Regions from separate parts of the Pseudescherichia sp. genome, predicted to be linked through region 4. Evidence: predicted binding sites of a transcription regulator. Region 4 holds the regulator's gene; each other region holds the start of a gene.
What was found. The regulator CRP, encoded in region 4, controls carbon source genes, mostly activating them, when cyclic AMP is high. The targets are predictions, from matches to a motif close to ATGTGANNNNNNTCACAT.
Positions count from the first base shown of each region.

Region 1: a site for CRP is predicted at 3,958-3,975, ahead of msrB (peptide-methionine (R)-S-oxide reductase MsrB). Genes of this name have one in related genera too.
Region 2: a site for CRP is predicted at 5,259-5,276, ahead of RTX96_RS01630 (CidA/LrgA family protein). Genes of this name have one in related genera too.
Region 3: a site for CRP is predicted at 3,265-3,282, ahead of udp (uridine phosphorylase). Genes of this name have one in related genera too.

Region 1 is NZ_DAMBWA010000005.1:121,927-129,798, forward strand. It holds gene RTX96_RS09040 (MipA/OmpV family protein) at 27-773, shown strand; gene RTX96_RS09045 (aldo/keto reductase) at 896-1,750, shown strand; gene RTX96_RS09050 (D-hexose-6-phosphate mutarotase) at 1,795-2,679, opposite strand; gene gapA (glyceraldehyde-3-phosphate dehydrogenase) at 2,756-3,751, opposite strand; gene msrB (peptide-methionine (R)-S-oxide reductase MsrB) at 4,093-4,506, shown strand; gene RTX96_RS09065 (YeaC family protein) at 4,548-4,820, shown strand; gene pncA (bifunctional nicotinamidase/pyrazinamidase) at 4,907-5,548, opposite strand; gene ansA (asparaginase) at 5,559-6,575, opposite strand; gene sppA (signal peptide peptidase SppA) at 6,631-7,872, opposite strand, start outside.
Region 2 is NZ_DAMBWA010000001.1:340,022-347,893, forward strand. It holds gene RTX96_RS01600 (Yip1 family protein) at 102-689, opposite strand; gene RTX96_RS01605 (DedA family protein) at 853-1,431, shown strand; gene RTX96_RS01610 (SDR family oxidoreductase) at 1,449-2,219, opposite strand; gene yohP (small membrane protein YohP) at 2,399-2,482, shown strand; gene mdtQ (multidrug resistance outer membrane protein MdtQ) at 2,585-4,024, opposite strand; gene dusC (tRNA dihydrouridine(16) synthase DusC) at 4,169-5,116, opposite strand; gene RTX96_RS01630 (CidA/LrgA family protein) at 5,325-5,723, shown strand; gene RTX96_RS01635 (CidB/LrgB family autolysis modulator) at 5,720-6,415, shown strand; gene cdd (cytidine deaminase) at 6,545-7,432, shown strand; gene sanA (outer membrane permeability protein SanA) at 7,596-7,872, shown strand, end outside.
Region 3 is NZ_DAMBWA010000017.1:68,861-76,732, forward strand. It holds gene RTX96_RS18710 (ABC transporter ATP-binding protein) at 1-270, shown strand, start outside; gene RTX96_RS18715 (MBL fold metallo-hydrolase) at 267-1,322, shown strand; gene RTX96_RS18720 (histidine phosphatase family protein) at 1,319-1,876, shown strand; gene RTX96_RS18725 (polynucleotide kinase) at 1,866-2,321, shown strand; gene RTX96_RS18730 (dienelactone hydrolase family protein) at 2,340-3,152, opposite strand; gene udp (uridine phosphorylase) at 3,405-4,166, shown strand; gene rmuC (DNA recombination protein RmuC) at 4,301-5,677, shown strand; gene ubiE (bifunctional demethylmenaquinone methyltransferase/2-methoxy-6-polyprenyl-1,4-benzoquinol methylase UbiE) at 5,744-6,499, shown strand; gene ubiJ (ubiquinone biosynthesis protein UbiJ) at 6,513-7,118, shown strand; gene ubiB (ubiquinone biosynthesis regulatory protein kinase UbiB) at 7,115-7,872, shown strand, end outside.
Region 4 is NZ_DAMBWA010000003.1:406,347-414,218, reverse strand. It holds gene kefG (glutathione-regulated potassium-efflux system ancillary protein KefG) at 1-112, opposite strand, end outside; gene RTX96_RS06720 (ABC transporter ATP-binding protein) at 244-2,148, shown strand; gene RTX96_RS06715 (hydrolase) at 2,246-3,262, shown strand; gene RTX96_RS06710 (YheU family protein) at 3,263-3,481, shown strand; gene RTX96_RS06705 (phosphoribulokinase) at 3,535-4,404, shown strand; gene RTX96_RS06700 (OsmC family protein) at 4,456-4,860, opposite strand; gene crp (cAMP-activated global transcriptional regulator CRP) at 5,169-5,801, shown strand; gene RTX96_RS06690 (YccS/YhfK family putative transporter) at 5,852-7,872, shown strand, end outside.

The sequences.
Region 1 (7,872 bases), on a different contig from region 4:
TATTTGACTACAGGAAGGAAAGGATTGTGACCAAACTCAAATTTCTGGCGCTTGGTGTATTTATCGCATCATGTGCCGCAACGGCAAACGCAGCGGGCCCTTGGTCGATTGGCGCGGGCGTCGGTGTGCTTGAGACACCTTATAAAGATTACGATCGCGAAGTCGCCCCCGTCCCGGTGATCAACTACGAAGGCGAGAACTTCTGGTTCCACGGCCTCGGCGGCGGCTACTATCTCTGGAACGATGACAGCGATAAGCTCTCTATCACCGCCTACTACAATCCGTTCCACTTCCGGCCGAAAGACAGCGATGACTGGCAGCTGCGCCAGCTCGATAAGCGTAAATCTACGCTGATGGCGGGTCTGTCTTATGTGCATAACACCCAGTACGGTTTTTTACGCACCTCACTGGCTGGCGACACGCTTGATAACAGCAACGGTATCACCTGGGATCTGGCCTGGCTCTACCGCTATACCAACGGCGGTCTAACCCTGACGCCGGGGATTGGTGCCGAGTGGAGCAGCGAAAACCAGAACGAATACTACTACGGCGTCTCGGGTCATGAGTCTCGTAGCAGCGGTCTGCGTACCTATGATCCAGACAGCGACTGGAGTCCGTACCTGGAGCTGAGCGCCAGCTACCAGCTGAACGATAGCTGGAGCGTATATGGCATAGGCCGCTATACCCGTCTGGGGGATGAGATCAAAGACAGCCCGATGGTTGATAAGTCCTGGGCCGGGGTCTTCTCTACCGGGGTGACGTACAGCTTCTAACGCTTATACTCAAAGCATCGTGCATTCCACATGCACGATCCAGACATATCAACAGGGCGCTTGCGCCCTGTTTGTTTTACGGTAGGGCAATCGTTCCAGGAGAATCAAACCAGGAGGAAACCATGACAGAAAAACGTGTGCAGTTTGCCGACAGCCAGCCGCTGGCCGCTATCGGGCAGGGCACCTGGTATATGGGTGAAAATCCCCGTCAGCGGCAAAACGAGGTGGCAGCGCTTCGCGCCGGACTGGATCTCGGCCTGACCCTTATCGACACTGCTGAAATGTACGCCGACGGTGGTGCAGAGGTGGTGGTAGGTGAAGCGATTATGGGCAGGCGCGACGAGGTGTTTCTGGTGTCGAAGGTCTATCCGTGGAATGCGGGGGGCCAGAAGGCGATTTCCGCCTGTGAAGCCAGTCTACGCCGTCTCGGCACCGACTATCTCGATCTCTATTTGCTGCACTGGCGCGGTAACTACTCTCTGGCCGAAACCGTTGCGGCGATGGAGACCCTGATCCGCCAGGGAAAAATCCGCCGCTGGGGCGTCTCCAATCTCGACTATAGCGATATGCAGGAACTCTGGCAGGTTGAGGGCGGGAAAGCATGCGTGACCAACCAGGTGCTCTACCATCTCGCCTCCCGCGGCATTGAATTTGATCTCCTGCCCTGGTGCCAGCAGCAGCATCTGCCGGTGATGGCCTACTGTCCGCTAGCTCAGGCTGGCCGCCTGCGCGATGGCCTGCTGGAAAACGCTACCGTTCGCGAGATCGCCCACGGGCATGACGTCAGTGCCGCACAGGTGCTGCTGGCATGGGTTATCAGCCATAAGGGTGTAATGGCGATCCCGAAGGCCGCCAGCGTCGCGCACGTTAAGGAGAACGCTGCCGCGCTCGATTTAACTCTGTCAGCGGATGAACTGAGCCAGCTTGATCGTGCCTTTCCGGCACCGGGCCGCAAAACGCCGCTGGATGTGGTGTAGAGAAAAAGCCCTCTCTGGGTGAGAGGGCACAGCGCGTTTAACGATTAACGCTTGCTCACGCGAATGGTTTGCGCCAGACGGGACGGCTTCTCTTCGGTGGTTTTCTGCGGTACGGTCACGCAGGCTGACTCCACGCAAACAAAGGTTTTGTAACCATCGTCCGGCATATCGGCCATGCTGACAGAGAGGGCCGGGCCTGGGTTCCAGCCCACCACGTTGCTGTGATGGTGGTGGATCACCTCAATCGCGCGATTTAGCGCACCGTCGTGGATAACGCTGCACGCTTCCGGATTGAGATAGACACGGTCGGTACGGTCCGGGAAGGTCTGCACGCCGTCGGTCAAAACATCTTCCTGGGCGTTGTTCACCTTATCGATAAAACGATCGCCGAGCCCGCTAACCTTCACCGCGCTGATGTCGCCCACGTTAAAATAAGTGTGCAGGGCGGAGGTGGTCTCAAACTCGCCGTGGGCTTCCAGCTCAATCTCACAGGTCTGGCAAAGCTTAAAGCGGGCAAAGAGGGTGAAATCGTGCGGCCACAGTTCACGGGTCGCGTCGCTGCTTTGCAGTTCAAAGGTCAGCACCACGCCGTTCTCATCTTCGTTATGGGCGGTGAGCGTCCACGGCAGGATGCGGGCAATACCGTGGGCGGGCAGACCCTGCTGCTGCGCCGGGCCAAACCACGGCCAGCACACGGGTACACCGCCGCGCAGCGCCACGCCATTTTTGAACGGCGTATTGCCGCTCAGCCACAGCACTTCCTCTTCGCCTGCCGGTTTAAACGAGAGCAGATGCGCGCCCTGTAGGGCAAAAGAGGCTTTTACCTGCGGGTGATCGATGACAAGCACCTCCAGCTCGTCCAGCTGGCGGCGGGAAATCACCGGGGTAATGTGTTCGACTACCGGAAGAGCAAAAATTTTATTAATCATATTCGTATCCCTCAATCCTCTGTCTTAAGCCAAAAAAAAGAGCGACCGAAGTCGCTCTTAAGTTGAGTGTCACATCTTATTTGGAGATGTGCGCAATCAGGTCCAGTACTTTGTTAGAGTAGCCGGTTTCGTTGTCGTACCAGGAGACCAGTTTAACGAAGTTGTCGTTCAGTGCGATACCTGCTTTGGCATCGAACACGGAAGTGCAAATTTCGCCGTTGAAGTCGGTGGAAACAACGTCGTCTTCGGTATAACCCAGAACGCCTTTCATTTCGCCTTCAGAAGCGGCTTTGATGGCTTTCTTGATCTCTTCGTAAGACGCTGCTTTTTCCAGACGTACGGTCAGGTCAACAACGGATACGTTCGGAGTCGGAACGCGGAACGCCATACCGGTCAGTTTGCCATTCAGTTCTGGCAGTACTTTACCTACTGCTTTAGCAGCACCGGTAGAGGACGGGATGATGTTCTGGGACGCGCCACGGCCGCCGCGCCAGTCTTTGTGAGACGGGCCATCAACGGTTTTCTGAGTAGCGGTAGTCGCGTGAACGGTAGTCATCAGGCCTTCGATGATGCCGAAGTTGTCGTTGATAACTTTCGCCAGCGGTGCCAGGCAGTTGGTGGTGCAGGATGCGTTAGAAACGATGTCCTGGCCTTCGTATTTGTCAAAGTTAGCGCCTTTAACAAACATCGGGGTGTTATCTTTAGACGGACCGGTCAGAACAACTTTTTTCGCGCCAGCAGTGATGTGCTTACGAGCAGTCTCGTCGGTCAGGAAGATACCGGTAGCTTCAGCAACAACGTCAACGCCGATTTCGTCCCATTTCAGGTTAGCCGGGTCTTTTTCAGCGGTAACACGGATGGTTTTGCCGTTAACAACCAGATGGCCGTCTTTGACTTCAACGGTGCCGTTGAAACGACCGTGAGTTGAGTCATACTTCAGCATGTACGCCATGTAGTCAGCGTCTAACAGATCGTTGATGCCAACGATTTCGATGTCAGAACGTTCCTGAGCAGCACGGAAAACAATGCGACCGATACGGCCAAAACCGTTGATACCTACTTTGATAGTCATATATTCCACCAGCTATTTGTTAGTGAATAAAAGGTTGGCTGTAAAATTACAAAAACCTTACGCAGCGTCAAGCGGAATCGTGTCAATCATTGCGACAAATCAATCCTGTGCATAACCTTTGCGCGGCGATGTCGTCTCACTATTCCAATCAGCTACAACCCGTATGGGGCCGCCGGCGTGGATTTTAAAGGGCATGCAGGATAAAAACGTGAAATAGATCACAATTCCTCCGCTACATTTTCGCACCGCCTAAGTTTAGAACAAAAGTCAGGACGCCACTGTTAATGTTTTGTTAGAATCACACAAAAGATGTAAATGACCCTATAGCGAGAAGCAAGCATATGGCTAATCACTCCTCTCAGGATGACCTGAAAAAAAGCCTTACTGAAATGCAGTTTTATGTGACGCAAAACCACGGCACAGAGCCGCCGTTCAGCGGTAAGCTGTTGCATAACAAGCGCGAAGGCGTCTATCACTGCCTGGTGTGCGATGCTGCCCTGTTTAACTCTCAGAGCAAATATGACTCCGGCTGCGGCTGGCCAAGCTTCTACGAGCCGGTCAGTGAAAATGCTATCCGGTATCTTAACGATTACTCACATGGCATGCAGCGAATTGAGATCCGCTGCGGCAATTGTGACGCCCATTTAGGCCATGTTTTCCCGGATGGCCCACAGCCGACCGGGGAGCGTTTCTGTGTCAATTCGGCCTCGTTGAGCTTCAACGATGAGGCTGACGGCGAGCAGATTAAGGGCTAGAGAATCGATTCAGCAAATTATTCCACCAAAGCGGGTGAACGATGGAAATTAATGAGCTTGTGGCAAGCATGACGCCGGAAGTTTATCAGCGGCTGGCGACGGCAGTTGAGACCGGGAAATGGCCCGATGGCGTGGCGCTAACGCCGGAGCAGAAAGAGAACAGCCTGCAGCTGGTGATGCTCTGGCAGGCACGTCACAATACCGAGGCGCAGCATATGACCATCGATACCAACGGCCAGATGGTGATGAAGAGCAAGCAGCAGCTGAAAGAGGAGTTTGGCATCGCGCCCAAACCGATCGCGACGTTCAAGTAATGCATTGGTAAACGCCGGGCGGCACTGCGTTTGCCCGGCCTACACACCCATGTAGGCCCGGTAAGCGTAGCGCCACCGGGCATTAATCAGGCGTGGGTCTCTACCCAATCTGCCAGCGTATAGAGCGTTGCCCCTTCGGACGCCATCTCCATAAACGCCTGAGCGCTGTCCTGCTTACCAATATTCACTCCCCGGCAGCCGTCGGTTATCACGTTGACCTGATAGCCCAGCTGTAGCGCATCCAGCACGGTAAATTTCACGCAGTAGTCCGTCGCCAGACCCAGCACGATAAGCTCGGTGATACCGCGCATGCGCAGCCAGGCATCCAGCCCGGTCTTCTGCTTATGGCCGTTGTCAAAAAAGGCGCTGTAGCTGTCAATGGTCCGGTTTTCACCTTTGTGAAAGACCTCGTCAATGGCTTTTTGCTGAAGCAGGGGATGCAGCTCGGCACCCTCGCTTCCCTGAACGCAGTGATCGGGCCAGAAGGTTTGCGGAAGCCCATCCAGCGTTCCCTGGGTATAGGGCTCTACAGCGTGCTGGCTGGCAAAGCTGCCATGATCGGCCGGGTGCCAATCCTGACTGGCTACTACCGCATCGCCACGCACTTTACACCAGTCGATCAGCGCATTAGCTACGTCAACTACGCTGTCGCCCTCCGGGACCGCCAGCGCCCCACCGGCACAAAAATCGTTCTGTATATCCACCAGCAAGAGTGCGCGTTGTGTCATGACAAGCTCCTTATTCGTCCGGGGTTAGCTCGCCGCGCAGGTTCTGGGTCATCGCCTGGCGAATGGCCTCGGCGTCCAGATCCTGGCTTAGCAGCCAGTGTAGCTTAGTCAACGTCGCCTCAACCGTCATGTCCGCGCCGCCGATGACACCCGCATGGGCCAGTGCGTTGCCGGTGGCGTAGCCGCCCATGTTCACCTTGCCAGACATACACTGGGTGAGATTAACCACCACAATGCCACGCGCGCTGGCTGCCTCCAGCTCGCGCAGAAACTCGCCATTCTGTGGCGCGTTGCCTACGCCATAGGAGCGCAGGATCAGCGCCTTTACCGGCTGGCGCAGGAAGTTGCGCACCACGTCGGCGGAGATGCCTGGATAGATCGTCACCACGCCGATCGGCTGCGGGGTAATGCGGTGAACAATTAGCTCACCGTTGCAGCGCGGCGCGCCGGGGTTGCCGAGGCGACGGATATGGATGCCCGCTTCCAGCAGCGGTTGCAGGTTCGGGGAGTCGAAGGCGTTAAAGCCGTCCGCGTGGGCTTTTGTGGTACGGTTACCGCGAAACAGACGGTTGTTGAAGAACAGCGTCACTTCGTTAATCGGATAGTTAGCCGCGACATAGAGGGCGTTGAGCAGGTTAATCTGCCCGTCAGAGCGCAATTCCGCGAGGGGTATTTGTGACCCTGTCACTATTACCGGTTTGCCAAGGTTCTCCAGCATGAACGACAGCGCCGAGGCGGTAAAGGCCATTGTATCGGTGCCGTGCAGGATCACAAAGCCATCGTAGCGATCGTAGTTAGCTTTGATATCGTCTGCGATGTGCTGCCAGTCTTCGGGGGTCATATCCGACGAATCCATCAGCGGATCATATTCGTGGATAGTAAAGTCTGGCATCTCTGGACGATGAAACTCGGGCATCAGCGCCAGCTGGCGTTGCAGATGGCCAGAGACCGGAATGTATCCCTGTTCCGAACGCTGCATGCCAATGGTCCCGCCGGTATAGGCGACGTAAATTGATTTTTTTTGCATGGTTGTCTGTTCTTCTACTGCAAAGAAAATCCCCCCGTTAACGGGGGGAGATGTATTATCGGATGTTGGCGCAGGTCAGGCAAAACGCGTAGCGGCTTTGCGGATCGTTAAATACCGCCAGCTTGTCAGTCTCGGTTTTGACCGTATCCGCCGCCGCTGCCAGCGGGGCGGGCAGGTAAGCCTGCAAGGCCTGCGGCAGCATGGCGCGGATCTCACCGGAGAAACCGTCCATCATGCGAGCCAGGAAGGTCGGCTCGTCCTGGTAGTACTCGATATGCCACTGCTTCAGCTTCGCCAGCTCGGCAGCTTTTGCCACGGCATCGTCGAAATCACCCAGCGCATCCACCAGACCGTTGTTTTTCGCATCCTCGCCGGTCCAGACGTGACCCTGAGCAATCTTATCGACCTGTTCCGGCGTCGATTTACGCGCCTGAGCCACAAGAGAGATAAAGCGCTGATAGCCGTTCTCGATGCTCAACTGCATCATCTCCTGCACCTGCGGCGGCAGAGCTTTAGTGACCGACACATCTGCCAGCGGGGAGGTGGCCACACCGTCCGTATGCACGCCCAGTTCATTAAGGCTCTTCTCGACGGTGTTAATCACCCCGAAGATACCGATGGAGCCGGTGAGCGTGCTGGGGTTAGCCACAATGTAGTTGGCCGGGGTGGAGATCCAGTAGCCCCCCGATGCCGCCATACCGCCCATCGAGACTACCACCGGCTTGCCCGCCGCCTTCGCTGCGGCCAGTTCGGCACGGATCACCTCTGAAGCGGTGACGCTGCCGCCAGGGCTGTTAACCCGCAGCACGATGGCTTTAACATTGGGGTCGATGCGCGCGTCACGGATCTGCGCGGCGGTGGTGTCACCCCCCACGTTGCCGGCCGACTCTTCCCCGTCCATGATCGCGCCGTTGGCAAAGATCACCGCCACGCTGCTGCCCACTTCACTCGGTTTTTTCAGTGGATAGTCATACATGCTAATCGCGCGATAGTTTTTATCCTCATCGCTCCAGCCAAACTGTTTTACTAACGCTTTTTCAGCATCGGCGCTGCTGCCCAGCGTATCAACCAGCTTGTTGTCCAGCGCGTATTTAGCGGTGTCGCCACCCACTTTGCGTAAGCCATCCAGCACGCCCTGGGCGCCTGGGAAGAGCTGCTGCGGGGTGATCTGGCGGTTGGCGGCAATCGTACCCAGGTAGTTCTGCCAGAGTTCGCCAATCCAGCGGCTGTCAGCCTCGCGCGCGGCGGGGGACATATCGTCACGGATAAACGGCTCAACGGCAGATTTATAGGTACC
Region 2 (7,872 bases), on a different contig from region 4:
GGTAGAAAAAAGCAAAAGCTGGCCAACGCATGATAGCTGCCATCATGCGTTGTCGCCAGAGAAGATTGTTTGCTGAACGTTACGCGCAGATCGCGTCAGGTTCAGAACAGGCGGTAGCCGTAACCCCAGAGTATCACCGTCAGCGCCAGCAGTACTTCCAGCACCAGCACGCCAATCGCCAGCGTCGAACTAGAGAAGCTCAGCCCCTCCTCCTGATTAATGTTCAGGAAGGTCGGAATGCCGACGTAGAGCAGATAGCCGGTATAGAACAGCGCCACCGTTCCCACCAGCGCGCAGAGCCAGACCAGCGGATAGAGCGCGACCAGCCCGCTCAGGAAGAGCGGCGTTGCGACATAGCCAGCAAAGACCATGCAGCGCGCCAGCGACGGCCGCTGGGGAATATTACGCGCCATCCAGTAGATAACCCGTCCCATCACCGCCACGCCAGCCAGCATCAGGCCATAGAAGAGAATGCCGAGTAACAATGCCGTGGAGAGCGACAGCCTTGAGAAAACACCTTCGCCAAAATGCCAGCCAAGCTGGGTGGTACCTATGAATGCGGAGACAACCGGGATCGCCGCCATCAGCAGAACGTGGTGGGTATAGTGATGCGAAATCGTTTCGTTTTCGCCTCGGATCACTTTCATTTCACGATCGGGATGGGACAGGAGTCCCCAGACATGGTTCATAACGCCCCCTTGCTGTCAGCCCTGATGATAACGTCTTTAGTATAATGCAAATGCTGATTATTTTTTGTGCAAAGAAACGCTCTCTGCCACGTCGCATCCTTGCTAACGCTCTTCTGACGCTATGCTTAAGTCATATTTTCACTCTGGAGAAAGCATAACTCGCATGGATATCAACAGCCTGATTGCGCACTACGGTTACGCCGCGCTCGTCGTGGGCAGCGTGGCAGAAGGTGAAACGATTACCCTCCTCGGCGGTGTGGCAGCACATCAGGGCCTGCTGCGCTTCTGGCTGGTAGTCGCAGCGGTGGCATTAGGGGGAATGATTGGCGATCAGCTGCTCTTTCTGCTTGGCCGCCGCCTGGGGGATCGCGTATTGGGCCACTTCTCACGCCATCAGGATAAGATCGATCGCGCCCAGCGCTTAATCAAAAAACGGCCCTGGCTGTTTGTGATTGGCACCCGCTTTATGTACGGTTTTCGCATCATCGGCCCGCTGCTGATTGGCTCCAGCGGCCTGTCACCGCGGATCTTTATTCCGCTCAATATCATTGGCGCGCTTGTCTGGGCGCTGATCTTTACTACCCTCGGCTATGTAGGCGGCGAGGTGGTGGGCCCGTGGCTGCACACCCTGGACCAGCACCTGAAGCACTGGGTATGGCTGATCCTGGCAGTTGTCCTCGCTTTTGTTCTGCGGGCGGTAATCAAACGCTGGCTGGCAAAAAACAGAGAGACGGGAGAGTAACCCCTCCCGTCTGCGGCTTACTGGGGCTTGAACTGTGGATTGGCCAGCATAAAGCCGCCGTCAACGATAAACGACTGGCCGGTGGTGTAGCTGGCGTCCCCAGAGCTGAGCCAGCCCACCAGGCTGGCAATCTCCTGGGTTCTGCCGGGCCGGGTCAGGGGAATAGTCGGCAGCGAGCCTTCCTGCACATCGTCATCCTTCATGTCGTTCATTGGGGTGGCGATTGCCCCAGGCGCAACCGAGTTGACGAGGATTTTGTGTTGCACCAGCTCCATCGCCATTGACTTGGTCAGGCCGCCAAGAGCGTGCTTGGCGGCGGTGTAGGCGCTGGCTTCCGGCAGCGGGGTGTGCTCATGTACCGAGGTGATATTGATAATGCGCCCACCCTCGCCCTGCTCCACCATCTTCCTGGCAGCGATCTGCGCGCATAAGAACGCGCCGTCAACGTCAACGGTAAAGACGGTACGCCAGTCTTTGAACTCCATCTCCAGAAACGGGGCTTTGCTCATCGCCCCGGCGTTATTCACCAGTACGTCGATACGCCCAAACTTGTCGATCAGCGTCTGGATCGCCTGCGCACCCTCGGGCAGGTTACTCAGATCGAGCTGCACGGTTTCGGCCCGGCGGCCAAATGAGGCAACGGTCTCAGCAACCGCTTTCGCCCCCTCCTCGTCCGAGTGCCAGGTGATACCAATGTCAAACCCCTGCTGCGCCAACACTAACGCGCACTGCTTACCGATACCTGAATCTGACGCCGTGACGATGGCAACCTTGTTTGTCGTGCCCATAAGAACCTCCGCAAAAAGAAGTGATAGGGGGAGAACGCGAAAAGCTGAACAGTAAGTATAGAGAGTTCCCGACTATCGCAAGGCGGCAGGCCATTTTCTGCTTCGGCCAGGCAAAACGGGAGATAATTGCCTATGCTTTCAGAGGTATCAGCAAGACGTCACAACAAAAGGACAGGACGATGAAAATTTTACTTTGGGCTATTTTGATTATTTTTCTGATTGGGCTGTTGGTGGTAACCGGCGTGTTTAAGATGATTTTCTAAGATGTTCGAATGAACATGGCCCCCGCAAGGGGGCAAAGTTTAGCACGCCGGGTAACGCCCGGTGGCGCTGCGCTTACCGGGCCTACAGGAAAAACACACTTATCACACCTGATGATACCCCCCGCCCAGCGCGGAGGTGAGCTGCAGAGTGGCATCCAGCCACTGGCCGTGCAGGGTAATACCGTTAATCTCCTCCTGAAGCAGCGGCAGACGGCTCTGGCTGACCCGCATGCCGGGAATAATCCCTACCTTAAAACGTGCTTCGGCTAACGCAACGATCCGTCCGGCATCCTGCTCGATCTGCTTCTGACGTTGGTTTTCGTCCGCCAGGGTCGCAACCTGCACCGCCGCCTTCTCTACCTCGTTAACCGCATCGACTACCGCCTTGTTGTAGCTGGCGATAGAGAGGTTATGCTCCTCTTCAGCGACGTTCAGGCTGGCATTCAGCCGCCCGCTGTCAAAGATCGGCAGCGTCAGCCCGCCGGTAACGCCCATCTGCTGGGCAGAGTGGCGAAAAAGATCGCTCAGGTGCAGGGCGTCCTGCTGCAAAAACGCCATCAGATTAAGATCCGGGTAGAAAGCCGCCTTTGCTGCCTCCACGCTGCTGAGTGAGGACTCAATGTACCAGTGCGCCGCCTGGAGATCCGGACGGCGGGCCAGCAGATCGTAACCGAGCTGCGCAGGCATCTTGCCCTCCACCTTCGGCAGCCCGATGGGCTGCAGATGCAGCGTGGCTGCGCTGCTGTTCGTTAATGCCATCAGGCGGGCTTCAATGACCCGCATTTTACCCCTGGCCTCGCTCTGCTGCTGACGGGTTTTCCCTTCGTCGATGCTGTTCTCCGCGTCCGCCACCGAGGAGGTAATGCCCGCCTGATGGAGCTGACCATCGGCGGCAACTATCGTCTGCTGGTCACGCTCGATCTCATCCAGCACCTGACTGATGGCCGCCTCGGTCTGCCACTGCCAGTAAAGGCGCGCCACGCTGATGGCCAGCAGCTGACGCGTCTGCTGACGTTCCGCTTCATGGGCGCGTACGTTGCCAATGCGGGCGGCCACCTCGTCACGGTTTTTCCCCCACAGGTCCAGATCCCAGCCAGCGGTAAGCCCGAAGGTGCCGTTGGTATACCAGGGACCCGTGGTTCCGGCGGCAGGATCGGTTATGGCAAAGGGTCCCATCAGCCCCTCGGCAGACATGCGCTGCCGCTCTACGTCGGCAGAGAAATCGACCTCGGGGCCATCGTTGGCGGCGACGCGCTGGGCCTGCGCTTCGGCAAGGTGAATACGCTGCTCTGCAACCTGCATATCCGGGGCGTGAGCCAGAGCGCGCTCAATCAGGGCGTTAAGCTGCGGATCGTGGTACGCCTGCCACCACTGGCTCTGCGGCCAGCCCGCAGCCAGTGCCGGAGGTAAGCTATGGGTAGCCGCCGCGGCCGGGGCCTGTTCTTTCAGGAGGACGACGCTGTCATGCATCGGCGCGCACCCGCTAAGAAGGGATACCAGCGGGAAGCACGCCGCAGCGGCGAGGATAAAGGGACGATTCATAGACACGCTCTGTCAAACCAGGGCGTTGCAGAGTACACACACTTTTACCCTGTTTTTTAGGTAAGCGTGGCAAAACACAGCCAGTCATAAAAAGACACAGCTGGAAAAATATTCACCTTATCAATGATATAAAAGAAAGCATTGTCACCGAATATGTTTAGCGGCCGCTTCGATGGCGATGGCAATCTCCGCCGACCGCTTCAGCGTACGGATCTGGCTAAACAGGCCGTCGGCTTCGGCATACTCCTTACGTAAGTAGCCCAGCCACTGCTTTATACGCGCCACGTGATACATCCCCGTATCACCCTGCTTCTCAAGCTGGCTGTAGTGCTGGAGCAGGCCGACTACCTCCGGCCAGGGCATGCGCGGCGCGTTGTATTTGATCACCCGGCTGAGGTTAGGCACGTTCAGCGCGCCCCGGCCAATCATCACCGCATCGCAGCCGGTCGCCGCCAGGCAATCCTGCGCGCTCTGCCAGTCCCAGATCTCGCCGTTAGCAATCACCGGAATAGTCAACCGCCTACGGATCTCACCGATCGCCTGCCAGTTAATACGATCCGCCTTATAGCCATCCTCTTTCGTGCGGCCATGCACCACCAGCTCCGTGGCCCCCGCCTGCTGCACCGCGTCGGCAATCTCAAACTGTCGCGCGCCGCTGTCCCAGCCGAGGCGTATCTTAACGGTGACGGGCAGCGAGGCGGGCACGGCTTCGCGCATCGCCTTCGCGCCGCGGTAGATGAGCTCAGGGTCTTTGAGCAGCGTGGCCCCGCCCCCGCTGCCGTTTACCAGCTTTGACGGGCAGCCGCAGTTGAGATCGACCCCGAACGAGCCCAGCTCCACGGCGCGGGCGGCGTTCTCCGCCAGCCACTGCGGGTACTGACCCAGCAGCTGGATCCGCACCGGGGTACCGTTCAGCGTGCGGCTCTGGCGATGCAGCTCCGGGCAGATCTTATAGAATGATTTTACCGGCAGTAGCTGATCGACCACGCGTAAAAATTCAGTGATGCAGAGATCGTAATCATTTACCCCGGTCAGCAGCTCGCGCACCAGCGAATCGAGCACGCCTTCCATCGGTGCCAGTAATACACGCATAACGTTACCCGTCTGAAAAGAGGCGCGTATGGTAGCGTCTCTGGCTCATGGGTGAAAGGGGCTTTATCGCGCGGTTTACGCCTAATCTTGTAGGAATGTCTGACGTTCCATTCAGGAATATTTGGTATGCTCACAATTCATGATGTGATCGATAGCACAGTTATCGAATCAATTGTATGATGAATGCGTTTCATCAGAGGCTTTCACCATGTCTAAATCGTTGACCGTTGTCTGGCAGTATGTTCGCGCTTTTGTGCTGATCTATGCCTGCCTGTATGCCGGGATCGCTATCTCTTCCCTGCTGCCCATCACTATCCCTGGCAGCATTATCGGTATGTTGATCATGTTCGTTCTGCTGGCACTGCAAATTCTGCCGGCGAAATGGGTTAACCCCGGTTGCTACGTGCTGATCCGCTACATGGCGCTGCTGTTTGTCCCCATTGGCGTCGGCGTGATGCAGTACTACGACGTGCTGCGGGCGCAGTTTGGACCGGTGGTGGTCTCCTGCGCGATCAGCACGCTTATCGTCTTCCTGGTGGTGAGCTGGAGCTCGCATCTGGTGCACGGCGAGCGCAAGGTGACGAGTAAGAAAGGAGCAAAATCGTGATGGAAAATATCTGGTGGTCGCTGCCGCTAACGCTGGCGGTCTTCTTTGCGGCCCGCAAGCTGGCGGCGCGTTTTAAGATGCCGCTGCTCAATCCGCTGCTGGTAGCGATGGTAGTGTTGATCCCCTTCCTGCTACTGACCGGCATTCCCTACGCGCGTTATTTTGCCGGGAGTAAAATCCTTAACGATCTGCTTCAGCCCGCCGTGGTAGCGCTGGCCTACCCGCTCTATGAGCAGCTGCATCAGATCCGCGCCCGCTGGAAATCGATCATCTCCATCTGCTTTATCGGCAGCGTGGTCGCGATGGTCACCGGCACCACTATTGCGCTGCTGATGGGCGCCTCGCCGGAGATCGCTGCCTCGGTACTGCCAAAATCAGTCACTACCCCGATTGCGATGGCGGTAGGCGGCAGCATCGGCGGCATTCCGGCCATCAGCGCGGTCTGCGTAATCTTTGTCGGCATCCTTGGGGCAGTATTTGGTCATACCCTGCTCAATCTGATGCGTATTCGTACCAAAGCGGCACGCGGGCTGGCGATGGGCACCGCTTCTCACGCCCTGGGCACGGCACGCTGCGCGGAGCTGGATTATCAGGAGGGCGCATTCAGTTCACTGGCGCTGGTGATCTGCGGGATTATCACCTCCCTGATGGCACCCCTGCTCTTCCCACTGATCCTGACGCTAGTGGGCTAAAATTTGCGATGCGTCGCGCATTTTTAATTTGAATTTCATAAGTTGCATACACAGTGTGATGTGAATCACATATTAAGCGCCTTCTGCTCTTTACACTAGGCTCCCATTACACTGCTATGAGGCAACGCCATGCATTCACGTTTTCACTCGGCTTTCGCTAACCTTGCGGCGGATCTGCAATCCGCTCTGGCACCTATTCTTGCGGACGATCATTTTCCCGCCATGCTGAGCGCGGAGCAGGTGAAGGTGCTGACAAGCGCCACGGGGCTGGATGAAGACGCGCTGGCCTTTGCGCTCTTACCGCTGGCCGCCGCCTGCGCCCGGGCCGATCTCTCGCATTTTAACGTGGGCGCCATCGCCCGTGGCGTGAGCGGCACATGGTACTTCGGCGGCAATATGGAGTTTCTTGGCTCCACCATGCAGCAGACCGTCCACGCCGAGCAGAGCGCCATTAGCCACGCCTGGCTGCGGGGCGAAACGTCCCTGGTCGCTATCACCGTTAACTACACCCCCTGCGGCCACTGCCGGCAGTTTATGAACGAGCTGAACAGCGGCCTCGATCTGCGTATCGCCCTCCCGGGCCGCGCGCCGCATACCCTGGCGGACTACCTGCCCGACGCCTTTGGTCCCAAAGACCTCGAGATTAATACCCTACTGATGGATGACGAGAACCACGGTTTCCCGTTAGAGGGCGAAGCGCTGGTCAAGGCGGCCATCACCGCCGCCAACCAGAGCCATGCGCCCTATAGCAACGCCCCCTCCGGCGTCGCCATCGAGCTGAGCAACGGGCAAATTTTCGCCGGGCGCTATGCAGAAAATGCGGCTTTCAACCCGTCCCTGCCGCCGTTACAGGGCGCGCTAAATCTACTGAGCCTGAATGGCTACGATTATCCGGATATGCGCCGGGCCGTGCTGGCCGAACGCCCGGATGCCGCCCTGACCCAGTGGGATGCCACTTCCGCCACCCTGCGAGCGCTGGGCTGTCGCTACGTTGAGCGTGTGGCGCTCTCAGCCTGACCGACGGCGGGCCATGCGCCTGCCGTCGATCCGTTAATGCTTAACGGGTAACACAATGAAAATGTTGTGATGAAAATCGCCGCAGTTGAATCGCAGATTCTTGCGCTTCCTCTGCGGGTAAAGTAGCCTGAATGAAATTTCATCCCTGTACCGAGCTATCTGCATGTTAAAGCGTTTGTTATACAGCCTGTTAGTCATCATCGGCTTGCTGCTGTTAACCGCGCTTGGCCTTGACCGCTGGATAAGCTGGAAAACCTCACCGTGGATCTATGATGACCTGCAGGATCTGCCCTATCGCCAGGTAGGTGTGGTGCTGGGGACCGCCAAGTACTACCGTACCGGGGTGATCAATCAGTACTATCGCTACCGCATTCAGGGGGCGCTCAACGCCTATAACAGCGGCAAGGTGAACTACCTGCTGTTGAGCGGGGATAATGCCC
Region 3 (7,872 bases), on a different contig from region 4:
CGTCAGCTGGATGGCGCGCAGCTTCATCATGGACTGAGCGTGAGCGATGGCGTGCGCCACCCGGTGCTGGTGCGTCCCGAGCACGTTGAAATAGGCGAGGGCGGCCTGGCTGCCACCGTCGAAAACTGTATCTATCAGGGGGAGCGCTACCTGCTGGCGCTGCGCCTGGCCGATGGTCAACCGCTCACGGCCTTCCATCACCTGCCGCTGCGTGAGCAGCAGATCACCGCCGTGCGCCTGCATCAGGGCTGGCGGCTGGAGGCGGCGTGACGGCGATTGAGATTATCAGCGGGCTGCATGACAAAACGCCCGCCGCGATTCTGGTGACTACCCCCACGCAGCGCATTCTGCTGGACGCCGGGGGCTCGCTGGAGCCGGGAGCGGACGACTGGCCGGTGCCGGATCGGCTGGATGCGGTGCTGCTCAGTCACGATCACATCGATCATATCGCCGGGCTGGCACGGCTGCCCGCCTCGGTGCCTATCTACTGTAGCGCCGTAACGGCCCGCGCACTGCCGCCGGGATTGAACGTTCACCCGATACCGGTGCGTGGTCAGTTCTCCCTCGGCGAATTGACGGTGACCACCGGCAGCAGCGGCCATGCCTGGGGTGGGATCTGGTTCCACCTCGATGTGGCGGGGGGCCTGTTCTACAGCGGCGATGTCAGCCTGGAGTCGGCGCTGTTTCATTTCGATCCGCCCCCGCCTGCGGCGATAGCGCTGATGGACGCCTCGTATGGCCTGTACGACACGCCCCAGCGCCAGCAGCTTGAGGCTCTGTGGCCGCACATGCAGCTGCCGGTGCTCTGTCCGGTTCCCCCTTCCGGACGAGCTGTAGAGATGGCTCTGCTGTTGGCGCGTCGCGGTATTAAAGATGTGGTGATGGATAACGCCTGCCGGGAGATGCTGATGCTCATGGCAGAGCACAACGACGGCAGCCTGAGCCCCTGCGTGGAGCATGAGCTGCGGCAGCAGGTACGTAATCTGCCATCGTTTACCGCTGACGCGCCGGTCATTCTGGCGGCCGACCCGGACGGATTGCATGGCATAGCGGGCGAACTGCGGCGGCGCGCTGATTTTCGCCACCGTACCCTGTTTACCGGCCATATGAATCACCGTGCCCGCGAGCAGCAGCGGCGAGGCGAGGTCGATTTCTGCCGCTGGAACGTTCACCCCACGCGTCGCTGCTTACAAGAGCTGGTGGCGATGCTGGGCTGTCGCCAGCTGGTGCCGCTGTTTACCCCTGTTGAGGACGCCGCGCACTGGCAGCAGATGCTGGGCTGCGTCATCCTTACCCAGCCCCGTTTCAGGATAGAAGCATGACGCTGCTACATAAGCCTTTTGTCTTTGTTCGCCACGGTGAGACGCCGCTTAACCGCGATCGTCTGATTGGCGGACGTACTGAAGTACCGCTTACGGCGACGGGCGAGCAGCAGGCGCGCGACGCCTCGCCGCTGCTGTTAAACCACGCCTGGAGCATCGTTGCCGTCAGCCCGCAGCAGCGCGCCCGGCGTACCGCAGAGCTGGCGCTACCCGGTGTGCCGCTGACCCCGGTTGCCGATCTGCGCGAGCGGGACTGGGGCGATCTCGAGTGCCGACCCCTTAGCGAGCAGACGCCCTACGAGGAGACGCCGCCGAACGGCGAAGCCTGGCGGCCTTTCTGTACGCGCGTAACCGAGGCGTTGAACACGCTGCTGGCGCAGTACGACACGCCGCTGGTGGTGGCGCACTCCGGGGTGTTCCGCGTGATCCGCCTGCTGGCGACCGGCACCCCCCACGGCGAGCGGGTCGGCAACGTGGCTCCGCTCTGGATCCTGCCTGGCGCTACCCCTGACGACTGGAAAATTATTCCGCTGGAGAAGATGAATGCTGACTGAACAGTGTGTGATCGTAGATATCGACGGTACCCTGGCCGAATTTGACGCCGAGGCGGTACGCGAGTGGGTCTTAGGCCCGGAAAAGCAGTGGCAGCCCTTTTTTGCCCATATGGCGGAGGCGCTGCCGAGCGTGGCCATCAGCCGTCTGGTAGGGCTGCTGAGCGCTCAGCAGCAGAAGATTGTGATCTGTAGCGGGCGACCTGCCAGCTTCCAGCGCCATACCCAGGAGTGGCTGGAGCGGCACTGCATTCCTTTCGATGCGCTCTATCTCCGGCCGGACGGGGAGGATACGCTTCCGGATGAGGTCGTGAAAAAAACGCTGCTGCAGCAGATAAAAGCGGACGGCTACGCGCCCTGGCTGGTGATCGACGATCGCCAGGCGGTGGTTGATTTCTGGCGAGCGGAAGGGCTGACCTGTCTGCAGTGTGCGCCGGGCGATTTTTAAGCCGCCCGGCACGGTACGTTAGCTTCGCTTTTCGCCGTACCTGGCAAACCATGCCAGCATACGCTGCCAGCCATCTTTCGCTGACTCCTCGTGATAGCTTGGACGATAGTCGGCATTAAACGCGTGTCCGGCATCGGGATAGACCACGATTTCCGCTTCGGCGTTGGCGGCGCGCAGGGCGTGGCGCATGGTCTCCACGGTATCGAGGGGAATGCCGCCGTCCTGCGCGCCATAGAGGCCGAGAACCGGCGCGTTAAGGTCGGTGGCGATATCCACCGGATGCTTCGGGGAGTTGAGGGTTTTGTCACCCACCAGCTTGCCGTACCATGCCACCGCCGCCTTCAGCTGTGGATTATGTGCGGCATAAAGCCAGGCGATACGCCCGCCCCAGCAAAAGCCGGTGAGCAGCAGTCGGTGCGCATCGCCGCCGTTGCGCGCTGCCCAGTTGGCGACGTGGTCAAGATCGGCCAGTACCTGAGCATCTGGCACCTTTGAAACCAGCTCTTTAAACAGCGTGGAAATGTCGCTGTAGTCGTTAGGATCGCCCTGGCGGAAGTAGAGTTCAGGCGCGATAGCCAGGTAGCCCGCCTGCGCCAGTCGGCGGCAGATATCACGAATGTGCTCGTGCACGCCGAAAATCTCCTGAACCACAATGACCACCGGTAGCGGACCGTCGGCAGCCTGGGGCCGGGCATGCCAGGCGGGCATGTTATCACCCTGAGTGGGAATCGACGTCTCACCGGTCAAAATAGACTCTTCAGAGGTGTGAACTGCGGTGGAGGCGTGAGGTGAAGCTGCAGGTGCAAAGCCGGGCTGTTTTTCTGTTGTCATGGCAATCTCCGTACCCTTATTTAGCGCATCAGCTAACTATAGCCAGTACGGCAAAATCATCCTGTGCGGAAGAGACTATCTTTAAGACGAACGGGGGAAGGAGAGCATTATAGTGTGATATAAATCACCTTTTGATGAAAAATTGATGTAAACAGTTTTCTTCAGAGTGATTGATGTCACGAAAAAAAGCGATGGCCTTCTGTAGAGTACCGTTTTACTTCTGTTGATGATCGACCCACAAAGGAGTCACCCATGTCCAAGTCTGATGTTTTTCACCTCGGCCTGACCAAAAACGATCTGCAGGGAGCCACGCTGGCAATCGTCCCTGGCGATCCGGAGCGAGTGGAAAAGATCGCCGCGCTGATGGATAAGCCGGTTAAGCTGGCATCGCATCGCGAATTTACCTCCTGGCGCGCCGAAGTAGATGGCAAAGCGGTGATTGTCTGCTCCACCGGGATTGGCGGCCCGTCGACCTCTATCGCCGTTGAAGAGCTGGCGCAGCTGGGCATCCGCACTTTCCTGCGCGTGGGCACCACTGGCGCAATCCAGCCGCACATCAACGTTGGCGACGTGCTGGTAACCACCGCATCCGTGCGTCTCGACGGGGCCAGCCTGCACTTTGCCCCGATGGAGTATCCGGCGGTAGCTGATTTTACCTGTACCACTGCGCTGGTCGAGGCTGCTAAAGAGGTGGGCGCAACAACCCACATCGGCGTGACCGCCTCGTCTGACACCTTCTATCCGGGCCAGGAGCGTTACGACACCTTCTCCGGCCGCGTCGTCAGCCGCTATAAAGGCTCTATGGAAGAGTGGCAGTCAATGGGTGTGATGAACTACGAGATGGAGTCCGCCACGCTGCTGACCATGTGCTCCAGCCAGGGCCTGCGTGCCGGCATGGTAGCGGGCGTGATCGTCAACCGTACCCAGCAAGAGATCCCGAACGCGGAGACCATGAAGCAGACCGAAAGCCACGCGATTAAAATCGTGGTGGAAGCGGCGCGCCGTCTGGCTTAACGCTCCTCTCCGGCAGGTCGAACCCTTCGGCCTGCCCGTTTTGCGTATTACCTCGCAGGAAAATCCTTCCCAACTGGACACCTATCCAGCACACTCTTATTTTGCATCGGTAAGTGGTTTATGCAGGAGGCAGGGTGGATATCTCAATTTTACTCAGCGCGGCAGCGGCGATAGCCGGCTTGCTGATAGGCTGGCTGGCGACCAAATCCCATGCCGATCGTCTGCGGGCCGATCTTACCGAAGAGCGGCGCGAGCTGGATATCGAACTGAGCGCGGCGCGGCAGCGGCTGGTACAGAATCAGCACTGGCGCGACGAGTGCGAACTGCTGAATAACGAACTGCGCAGCCTGCGGGAGATCAACACTTCGCTGGAGGCCGATCTGCGCGAGGTCACCACCCGACTGGAGTCCACCCAGCTGCATGCGGAAGATAAAATCCGCCAGATGATCAACAGCGAGCAGCGCCTGAGCGAGCAGTTTGAGAACCTCGCTAACCGCATCTTCGAACAGAGCAACCGCCGCGTTGAGGAGCAGAACCGGCAGAGCCTTCACGGGCTTCTCTCTCCTCTACGGGAACAGCTGGATGGTTTCCGCCGCCAGGTGCAGGACAGCTTTGGCAAAGAGGCCCAGGAGCGCCACACGCTCGCCCACGAGATCCGTAACCTACAGCAGCTTAATGCCCAGATGGCGCAGGAGGCGATCAACCTGACCCGTGCCCTGAAGGGTGACAATAAGGCGCAGGGCAACTGGGGCGAGGTGGTGCTGGCCCGCGTGCTGGAGGCATCTGGCCTGCGAGCGGGCTATGAGTATGAAACCCAGGTCAGCATTGAAACCGAAGCCCGCGCCAGAATGCAGCCCGACGTCATCGTCCGGCTACCCCAGGGCAAAGACGTGGTCATCGACGCCAAAATGACGCTGGTGGGCTACGAGCGCTACTTCAACGCCGACGATGAGTACACTCGCGAGAGCGCCCTGCAGGAGCACATCGCCTCGGTGCGCAGCCATATCCGTCTGCTGGGGCGGAAAGATTACCAGCAGCTACCGGGCCTGCGCTCCCTTGACTATGTGCTGATGTTTATTCCCGTCGAGCCGGCCTTTTTAGTGGCTCTTGATCGGCAGCCGGAGCTGATCACCGAGGCGTTAAAAAACAACATCATGCTGGTCAGTCCGACCACGCTGCTGGTGGCTCTGCGCACTATTGCTAACCTCTGGCGCTACGAGCACCAGAGCCGTAACGCGCAGCAGATCGCCGAGCGCGCCAGCCGCCTCTACGACAAGATGCGCCTGTTTGTTGACGATATGTCGTCGGTGGGGCAGAGCCTGGAGAAAGCGCAGGATAACTACCGGCAGGCGATGAAAAAATTGACCTCCGGACGGGGGAACCTGCTCGCCCAAGCCGAGGCGTTTCGCGGCCTGGGGGTTGAGATCAAACGCGAGATCAATCCAGATTTAGCTGACCAGGCCGTGGCGCAGGATGAGGAGTTCCGCCTGCGCGCCGGACAGGAGGGTTGAAACGTAGGGCAATCGCGCCCAATCTGTTACACTTCACGAACAATTTCTTGAATAGCAGGCACTGAGATGGCGGAAGATTCACAAGAAACGACGCATTTTGGTTATCAGACTGTCGCCAAAACGCAGAAGGCGGACATGGTGGCGCACGTATTTCACTCCGTGGCCGCAAAATATGATGTCATGAACGATCTGATGTCGATGGGCATCCATCGTTTGTGGAAACGTTTCACGATTGACTGCAGCGGCGTGCGCCGTGGGCAGAAGGTTCTCGACCTTGCAGGCGGAACCGGTGACCTGACGGCGAAGTTCTCCCGTCTGGTGGGTGAAACTGGGCAGGTCGTGCTGGCCGATATCAACGACTCCATGCTGAAAGTGGGGCGCGAAAAGCTGCGCAACCTTGGCGTGGTGGGTAACGTTGAATACGTGCAGGCTAACGCCGAAGCGCTGCCGTTCCCGGACAACACCTTCGACTGCATTACGATCTCCTTCGGTCTGCGCAACGTCACCGATAAAGAGAAAGCGCTGCGCTCTATGTTCCGCGTGCTCAAGCCAGGCGGACGCCTGCTGATCCTTGAGTTCTCTAAACCGATTATCGAACCGCTGAGCAAGGCCTATGACGCTTACTCCTTCCACGTTCTGCCGCGCATCGGCGAGCTGGTGGCGAAGGATGGTGAAAGCTACCGCTATCTGGCGGAGTCCATCCGTATGCATCCCGATCAGGAGACGCTGAAGGCGATGATGCAGGACGCCGGTTTTGAAAACGCAGAGTACTTCAACCTGACGGCAGGTATCGTCGCGCTGCACCGTGGATATAAGTTCTGACAGGAGTGAGTAAATGCCCTTTACGCCTTTAGTGAGCGCTGGAATCGAAGGTGTTCTCAATACATTTTTATATCGCGAAAGGGCATTAAAACCCGCCCGCCAGCGCCTGCAGGGTAAGGTACTGCGTATTGTCCTCAAGGAGTTCTCTACGCCGCTTATTCTGGCCTTTAGCGAGCGCCAGGTCGACGTGCTGAGCGCCTGGGAGGGCGAGGCGGACTGCACCGTTATCACTCAGGCCCGGTTGTTACCGAAGCTGCGCGATCGCCAGCAGCTGACTACGCTTATACGCAGCGGCGAGCTGGAAGTGCAGGGTGATATTCAGGTTGTACAAAACCTTAGCGCGCTTTTCGATCTCGCAGAGTTCGATTTTGCGGAGCTACTTGCCCCTTACACCGGCGATATCGCCGCCGAAGGCATCGCGAAAGTTCTGCGCGGCGGTGCAAAGCGCTTTCAGCACGGCCTGCAGCGTCAGCAGCAGTACGTGGGCGAAGCCATAACGGAAGAGTGGCGGCTGGCGCCCGGTGGACTTGAAGTTGCCTGGTTTGCCGAAGAGGCCGCCGCCGTCGCGCGATCGGTTGATGCGTTAACCAAACGGCTGGAAAAACTGGAGGGCAAATGACGCCAGGTGAAATTCGACGCCTGTACTTCATCATTCAAACTTTTTTGAGTTACGGGCTTGATGAGCTCATCCCACGAATGCGTCTTACCCTGCCGATTCGGCTCTGGCGTCGCACGCTGTTCTGGATGCCAAACCGTCATAAAGACAAAGAGTTAGGTCATCGCCTACGCCTGGCGCTGCAGGAGCTAGGGCCGGTATGGATCAAATTCGGGCAGATGCTCTCTACCCGTCGCGATCTCTTTCCGCCCGTGATTGCCGACCAGCTTGCGATGCTGCAGGATCGCGTTGCTCCCTTTGACGGCAAGCTGGCCAAGCGCCAGATTGAAAAGGCGATGGGCGATATTCCCGTAGAGACGTGGTTTGATGATTTTGACATTACGCCGCTGGCGTCGGCCTCTATCGCCCAGGTCCACACTGCCCGGCTGAAAGAGAACGGCAAGGAAGTGGTGATCAAGGTGATCCGGCCGGATATTCTGCCGGTAATCAAAGCCGATATGAGCCTGATCTATCGCCTTGCGCGCTGGGTTCCGCGCCTGCTGCCGGACGGGCGTCGCCTGCGTCCGCTGGAAGTGGTAAAGGAGTATGAAAAGACGCTGATCGACGAGTTGGATCTGCTGCGTGAAGCGGCCAACGCCATCCAGCTGCGGCGTAACTTTGAAAATAGCGCGATGCTCTACGTGCCGGAAGTGTACTCCGATTACTGCAGCCAAAATATGCTTGTCATGGAACGCATATATGGTATTCCAGTGAACGA
Region 4 (7,872 bases):
GCACGGTCACGTTGTGCAGCTGCATCGCCGGCTTAAGCAGGACCCGGTTGGCTATTGAGTCCTGGGATTCCGGATGGGCATACAGCAGCAGCACTCTGGCTGTCTGGGACATCACTCCCCTCCCGGTTCTATTTTTGTATATCGTTGTCGTTTCGGGCTACCATTGCGCCCCAGTGCGGCATTATAGGCGCACCCCACATTATCATAATGACAAATTAACATAGTCTGAACATACGGCGCTCTATGATTGTTTTCTCCTCACTACAAATTCGTCGCGGCGTGCGTGTCCTGCTGGATAACGCCACCGCCACCATCAACCCCGGCCAGAAAGTCGGGCTGGTGGGTAAAAACGGCTGCGGGAAATCGACCCTGCTGGCGCTGCTGAAAAACGAGCTTACCGCCGACGGCGGCAGCTTTACCTACCCTGCCAACTGGCAGCTGGCGTGGGTGAATCAGGAGACCCCGGCCCTCAGCGAGCCCGCCATCGACTATGTTATTGATGGCGATCGTGAGTATCGCCAGCTGGAGGCCCAGCTTAACGACGCCAACGAGCGTAACGACGGCCACGCCATAGCCACCGTTCACGGCAAGCTCGACGCCATTGACGCCTGGACCATTCGCTCCCGCGCCGCCAGCCTGCTGCACGGGCTGGGTTTCTCTACCGAGCAGCTGGAGCGCCCGGTAAGCGACTTCTCCGGCGGCTGGCGTATGCGTCTCAACCTTGCCCAGGCGCTGGTCTGCCGCTCGGATCTGCTCCTGCTCGATGAGCCGACCAACCACCTCGATCTCGACGCGGTGATCTGGCTCGAGCGCTGGCTGAAGAGCTACCAGGGGACGCTGATCCTCATCTCCCACGACCGTGACTTCCTCGATCCGGTTGTAGATAAAATCATCCATATCGAACAGCAGAATATGTTCGAGTATACCGGCAACTACAGCTCGTTTGAGCGCCAGCGCGCAACCCGTCTGGCGCAGCAGCAGGCCACCTATGAGAGCCAGCAGCAGCGCGTGGCGCATCTGCAAAGCTTTATCGACCGCTTTAAAGCCAAAGCCAGCAAGGCCAAACAGGCCCAGAGCCGGGTGAAGATGCTGGAGCGCATGGAGCTGATCGCCCCGGCGCACGTGGATAACCCCTTCCACTTTAGCTTCCGCGCGCCGGAGAGCCTGCCCAATCCGCTGCTGAAGATGGAGAAAGTGAGTGCGGGCTACGGCGATCGCACCATTCTTAACTCGATCAAGCTTAACCTCGTCCCTGGCTCGCGCATTGGCCTGCTGGGTCGCAACGGCGCGGGTAAATCGACGCTGATCAAGCTGCTGGCGGGCGAGCTTGCCCCCACCGGCGGTGATATTGGTCTTGCGAAGGGCATCAAGCTTGGCTATTTCGCCCAGCACCAGCTGGAGTTCTTGCGGGCGGATGAGTCGCCGCTGCAGCACCTGGCCCGCCTTGCCCCTCAGGAAGCGGAGCAGAAGCTACGGGACTACCTTGGCGGCTTTGGCTTCCAGGGCGATAAGGTTACCGAGAACACCGAACGCTTCTCCGGCGGTGAGAAAGCGCGGCTGGTACTGGCCCTGATCGTCTGGCAGCGTCCTAACCTGCTGCTGCTCGATGAGCCAACCAACCACCTCGATCTCGATATGCGCCAGGCCCTGACTGAAGCGCTGATTGAGTTCGAAGGCGCGCTGGTGGTGGTGTCGCACGATCGCCACCTGATCCGCTCTACCACCGACGATCTCTACCTGGTCCACGACGGCAAAGTCGAGCCGTTCGACGGCGATCTGGAGGATTACCAGCAGTGGCTGAGCGACGTGCAGAAGCAGGAGAATCAGCCTGCCGAGGCGGCGAAGGAGAATGGTAACAGCGCCCAGGCGCGTAAAGACCAGAAGCGCCGGGAAGCCGAGCTGCGCACCCAGACCCAGCCGCTGCGCAAAGAGATCGCCCGTCTGGAGAAAGAGATGGAGAAGCTCAACGCCCAGCTGGCGAAGGCCGAAGAGAAGCTTGGCGACAGCGGCCTGTACGATCAGAGCCGCAAGGCTGAGCTCACCGAGTGCCTGCAGGCCCAGGCGAGCGCGAAGTCAGGGCTTGAGGAGTGTGAGATGGCGTGGCTTGAGGCGCAGGAGCAGCTTGAAGGCATGCTGCAAAGTGAGTAACGCGAGGGGGCGAGAGGGTATTGCCCCATTTTCATAAACATAATTTATCTGCACAGGTATAGTATTCAGCAGATCACTGAAAAATAACTCGCACGACATGGCCCAAATAACTCCCTTACTGCTTCCCGCTGCGGCGGAAGATAATGTTGAATTCCGTCCGATGCCGGGGGCAAGCAACCCGCATTTACAGACGATGCTGCCGCGTATTTTGCGCCGTCGTCTGCAGTTTACCGCGCAGTGGCAGCGTCTTGAGCTGCCCGACGGCGACTTTGTCGATCTGGCATGGAGCGAGGATCCGCAGCAGGCGAAAGATAAGCCCCGGTTGGTGGTATTTCACGGCCTGGAGGGTAGCCTGCACAGCCCCTACGCCCACGGATTAATTCACGCGGCAAAGCAGCGCGGCTGGCTCGGGGTGGTGATGCACTTTCGCGGCTGCAGCGGCGAGCCTAACCGCCTGAACCGCATCTACCACTCCGGTGAAACCGAAGACGGCACGTGGTTCTTGCATTGGCTACGCAACACCTTTGGCGCCGCGCCTACCGCTGCGGTGGGTTACTCTCTCGGCGGCAATATGCTCGGCTGTCTGCTGGCTAAAGCTGACGATAGCCTGCCGCTCAACGCGGCGGTGATCGTCTCGGCTCCGCTGGTGCTGGAGGCCTGCAGCCTCCATATGGATAAGGGTTTCTCACGTTTCTATCAGCGTTACCTGCTCAACCTGCTAAAAGCCAACGCCAGACGCAAGCTCAAGGTCTATCCCGGTACCCTGCCGATCGATCTTGCCCAGCTCAAGCGCGTGCGCCGCATCCGTGAGTTTGATGACCTGATTACCGCAAAGGCGCACGGATTCGATGACGCCATCGACTACTACCGCCGAAGCAGCGCCATGCCGGTCCTGCCGCAGATCCGCAAGCCAACGCTGATTATCCATGCCAAAGACGATCCCTTTATGGATCACCACGTCATTCCGGCGGCGGGCCATTTACCCGCTAATATTGAATATCAGTTGACCGAACATGGCGGCCACGTTGGCTTCGTTGGCGGCACGCTGCGCCGCCCTGAGATGTGGCTTGAAAAGCGCATCCCCGACTGGCTGGCACCCTATCTGGAGGCATAGATGATTATTCCCTGGCAAGAGGTTGCACCCGAGACGCTCTACAGCCTGATTGAGAGCTTTGTCTTGCGCGAAGGCACCGATTATGGTGAACATGAGCGTTCGCTTGAGCAAAAGGTTGCCGACGTAAAGCGTCAGCTGGAAACGGGTGAGGCCGTGCTGGTGTGGTCAGAGCTGCACGAGACAGTCAATATTATGCCCCGGAAACAGTTTCGCGAATAACGCTGCGTCAGGCGATCCGCCCTCTTCTGCTGTTAATCAGGGAGTCGTTCGCTATGTCAGCCAAACATCCGGTGATTGCTGTCACAGGTTCCAGCGGTGCAGGTACCACCACCACCAGCCTCGCCTTTCGTAAAATATTTTCCCAGCTGGGTCTACGCGCCGCCGAGGTGGAGGGCGATAGCTTCCACCGCTATACCCGTCCGGAGATGGATATGGCGATCCGCAAGGCGCGCGATGCCGGGCGGCATATCAGCTACTTTGGTCCGGACGCCAACGACTTTGGTCTGCTGGAGCAGACCTTTATCGAATATGGTCACAACGGCACCGGACAGGCACGCAAGTATCTGCACACCTACGACGAAGCCGTCCCCTGGAACCAGGTGCCGGGCACCTTTACGCCGTGGCAGCCGCTGCCGGAACCCACCGACATTCTTTTTTACGAAGGATTGCACGGCGGCGTGGTGACGCCCCAGCACGACGTGGCGCGCCATGTGGATCTGCTGGTAGGGGTGGTGCCAATTATTAACCTCGAATGGATCCAGAAGATGATCCGCGACACCAGCGAGCGCGGCCACTCCCGGGAGACGGTGATGGACTCGGTGGTGCGCTCGATGGATGACTACATCAACTTCATTACGCCGCAGTTCTCCCGCACCCACATCAACTTCCAGCGCGTCCCCACGGTTGACACCTCAAATCCCTTTGCAGCCAAAAATATTCCCTCGCTGGACGAGAGCTTTGTGGTGATCCACTTTCGCGATCTGGAGGGTATCGACTATCCCTGGCTGCTGGCGATGCTGCAGGGATCGTTTATCTCCCACATCAACACCCTGGTGGTGCCGGGGGGCAAAATGGGACTGGCGATGGAGCTGATTATGCTGCCGCTGGTGCAGCGGCTGATGGAAGGCAAGAAGATTGAATAGGGTAATGCGCGACATGCAGGCCCGGTAAGCGCAGCGCCACCGGGCATAAAATCATCCCTCAACCACCTCGTAGGAGTGGGTGATATTGACCGCTTTCTCCAGCATCAGCGCCACGGAGCAGTACTTCTCCGCTGAGAGATCCACCGCGCGGGATACCGCCGCCTCCTTCAGCTCTTTGCCGGTAACGATAAAGTGCAGGTTGATGTGGGTGAAGAGACGCGGCGCCTCTTCCCGACGCTCGGAGGTCAGCTTCACTTCGCAATCGGTCACGCTATGACGCCCTTTCTGCAGGATCGACACCACGTCAATGGCGCTGCATCCGCCTGCCGCCATCAGTACCATCTCCATCGGGCTGGGGGCTTTGTCCCCGGAGTTGCCGTCCATTAAGACCTGATGCCCAGAGGCGGACTCGCCGAGAAACGTTAACCCTTCAACCCATTTTACGCGTGCTTGCATTTTCATCACTCCAGAGTGGCAATTTTCCCGACAGATTACGCGCGCAGAGCAAAACGCGCAACGGAAGGCGACCTGCATCAAGCTGAAGCGAGACACCAGGAGACACACGGCAAAAGCTATGCTAAAACAGTCGGGATGCTCCAGTAATGTATTGACATTATGCAGGTATGCAGAGGACTTCAACCATTACAGGCCGCATGCCTATATTGACGGCCCCCTTCCCAGGATTCGGGAAGCATATGATTGCAACCCCAGCCGCCGGACCCGTCCCGCGACTGGCGCCAGCTTATAACAGAGGATAACCGCGCATGGTGCTTGGCAAACCACAAACAGACCCGACTCTCGAATGGTTCTTGTCTCATTGCCACATTCATAAGTACCCGTCGAAGAGCACGCTGATTCACCAGGGTGAAAAAGCGGAAACGTTGTATTACATCGTCAAAGGCTCGGTGGCAGTGCTCATCAAGGATGAAGAAGGGAAAGAGATGATCCTCTCTTACCTGAACCAGGGAGACTTTATCGGTGAACTGGGCCTGTTTGAAGAGGGCCAGGAGCGCAGCGCATGGGTACGGGCGAAAACCGCCTGTGAAGTGGCCGAAATTTCCTATAAAAAATTCCGTCAGCTTATCCAGGTCAACCCGGATATTCTGATGCGCCTCTCGTCGCAGATGGCACGTCGCCTGCAGGTCACCTCTGAGAAAGTGGGCAACCTTGCCTTCCTCGACGTTACCGGCCGCATCGCGCAGACGCTGCTGAACCTGGCTAAACAGCCAGACGCCATGACCCATCCGGACGGGATGCAGATCAAAATCACCCGCCAGGAGATTGGCCAGATCGTGGGCTGCTCCCGCGAAACCGTGGGCCGTATTCTGAAGATGCTGGAAGATCAGAACCTGATCTCTGCACATGGTAAAACCATCGTCGTCTACGGAACGCGTTAAGCTTTAAGAACGGCGTGTCGCCTCTGCGCACGCCGTTTTTGCTCTCCCCCATGTGGCGCCGGTTAATCTACCACCCTGAAGTTAACTACGCACTGCGGCAAACGCTGGTGCTGTGCCTTCCCGTGGCCATCGGCCTGGCGTTAGGCCACCTGCAGCAGGGGCTACTGTTCTCGCTGGTGCCCGCCTGCTGTAACATTGCCGGTCTTGATACCCCACACAAACGCTTCTTTAAGCGCCTGATTATCGGCGGTTCGCTGTTTGCCGGCTGTAGCCTGGCGGTGCAGCTGCTGCTGGGGGCCAACGTTGCGCTCCCGCTGATCCTTGCCGGACTGGCAATGCTGCTGGGCGTCACGGCGGAAATCAGTCCTCTACACGCTCGCCTGCTGCCTGCCTCGCTCATCGCCGCTATCTTTACCCTGAGCCTGGCGGGCAATATGCCGGTCTGGGAGCCGCTGCTCATCTACGCCCTGGGCACGCTCTGGTATGGCGCATTTAACTGGTTCTGGTTCTGGCTGTGGCGCGAGCAGCCGCTGCGTGAGTCGTTAAGCCTGCTCTATCGCCAGCTTGCCGACTACTGCGAGGCGAAGTACAGCCTGCTAACGCAGCACGCCGACCCGGAGAAGGCCTTGCCACCGCTGCTGACGCGCCAGCAAAAGGCGGTGGATCTCATCAGCCAGTGCTATCAGCAGCTGCATATGCTCGCCGCCAACCAGCATAACGACTACAAGCGTCTGCTGCGGGCGTTTCAGGTGGCGCTGGATCTGCAGGAGCACATCTCGGTTAGCCTGCACCAGCCGGAAGAGGTGCAGAAGCTGGTGGAGCGCAGCCACGCCGAAGCGGTGATCCGCTGGAATGCGCAGGTGGTCGCCGCCCGGCTCCGGGTGCTGGCGGACGACATTCTCTACCATCGCTACCCGACCCGCTTCACTATGGAGAAGCAGATTGGCGCGCTGGAGAAGATCGCCCGCCAGCATCCGCAAAACCCGGTCGGGCAGTTCTGCGCCTGGCACTTTAGCCGTATTGCCCGCGTGCTGCGCACCCAGCGTCCGCTCTATACGCGCGATCTGATGGCCGACCAGCAGCGCCGCCAGCCGCTATGGGAGGCGCTCAAGAGCTACCTGTCGCTGAAATCTCCGGCGCTGCGCAACGCCGCCCGCATCAGCGTCATGCTGAGCGTCGCCAGCCTGATGGGCAGCGCGCTGCACCTGCCGAAGCCCTACTGGATCCTGATGACGGTGCTGCTGGTCACGCAGAACGGTTACGGTGCCACGCGGGTGCGTATTTTACACCGGGCGGCAGGGACGTTAGCGGGGTTGACCATCGCCGGGTTCGCCCTGCACTTTCATGTCCCGGAGGGGTACACGCTGCTGGGCATGCTGTTTATTACGCTGGTAAGCTACCTGATAATTCGTAAGAGCTACGGCTGGGCGACGGTGGGTTTCACCATTACGGCGGTTTATTCGATTCAAATTCTGACCCTGAGCGGCGAGAACTTTATCGTCGCCCGCCTGATCGATACCCTGATTGGCTGCCTGATCGCCTTCGGCGGGATGGTCTGGCTCTGGCCGCAGTGGCAGAGCGGGCTGCTGCGGAAAAATGCCCATGATGCGATTGAGAAGGATCAGGATGCGATTCGCCTGATCCTCAGTGACGATCCGCAGCCCACGCCGCTGGCTTACCAGCGGATACGGGTCAATCAGGCGCACAACGCGCTCTTTAACTCCCTCAACCAGGCGATGCAGGAGCCGGGGTTCAATACCCATTATCTGGAAGATATGAAGCTCTGGGTGACCCACAGCCAGTTTATCGTCGAACACATTAACGCCCTGACAACCCTGGCTCGGGAACACGCGATGCTAACGCCGGATCTGGCCCAGCGCTATCTGGAGTCCTGTGAGATTGCGCTTCAGCGCTGCCAGCAGCGGCTGGACTATGACGGGGCCGGGGCATCCGGAGACGCGAATATTCTTGAAGCGCCGGAGACGCTCACCCACGGCCCGATGAGCCCGATGGAGATGCATCTCCAGCGCATTATCGGGCACCTGAACAGCATGCACACTATCTCATCGGT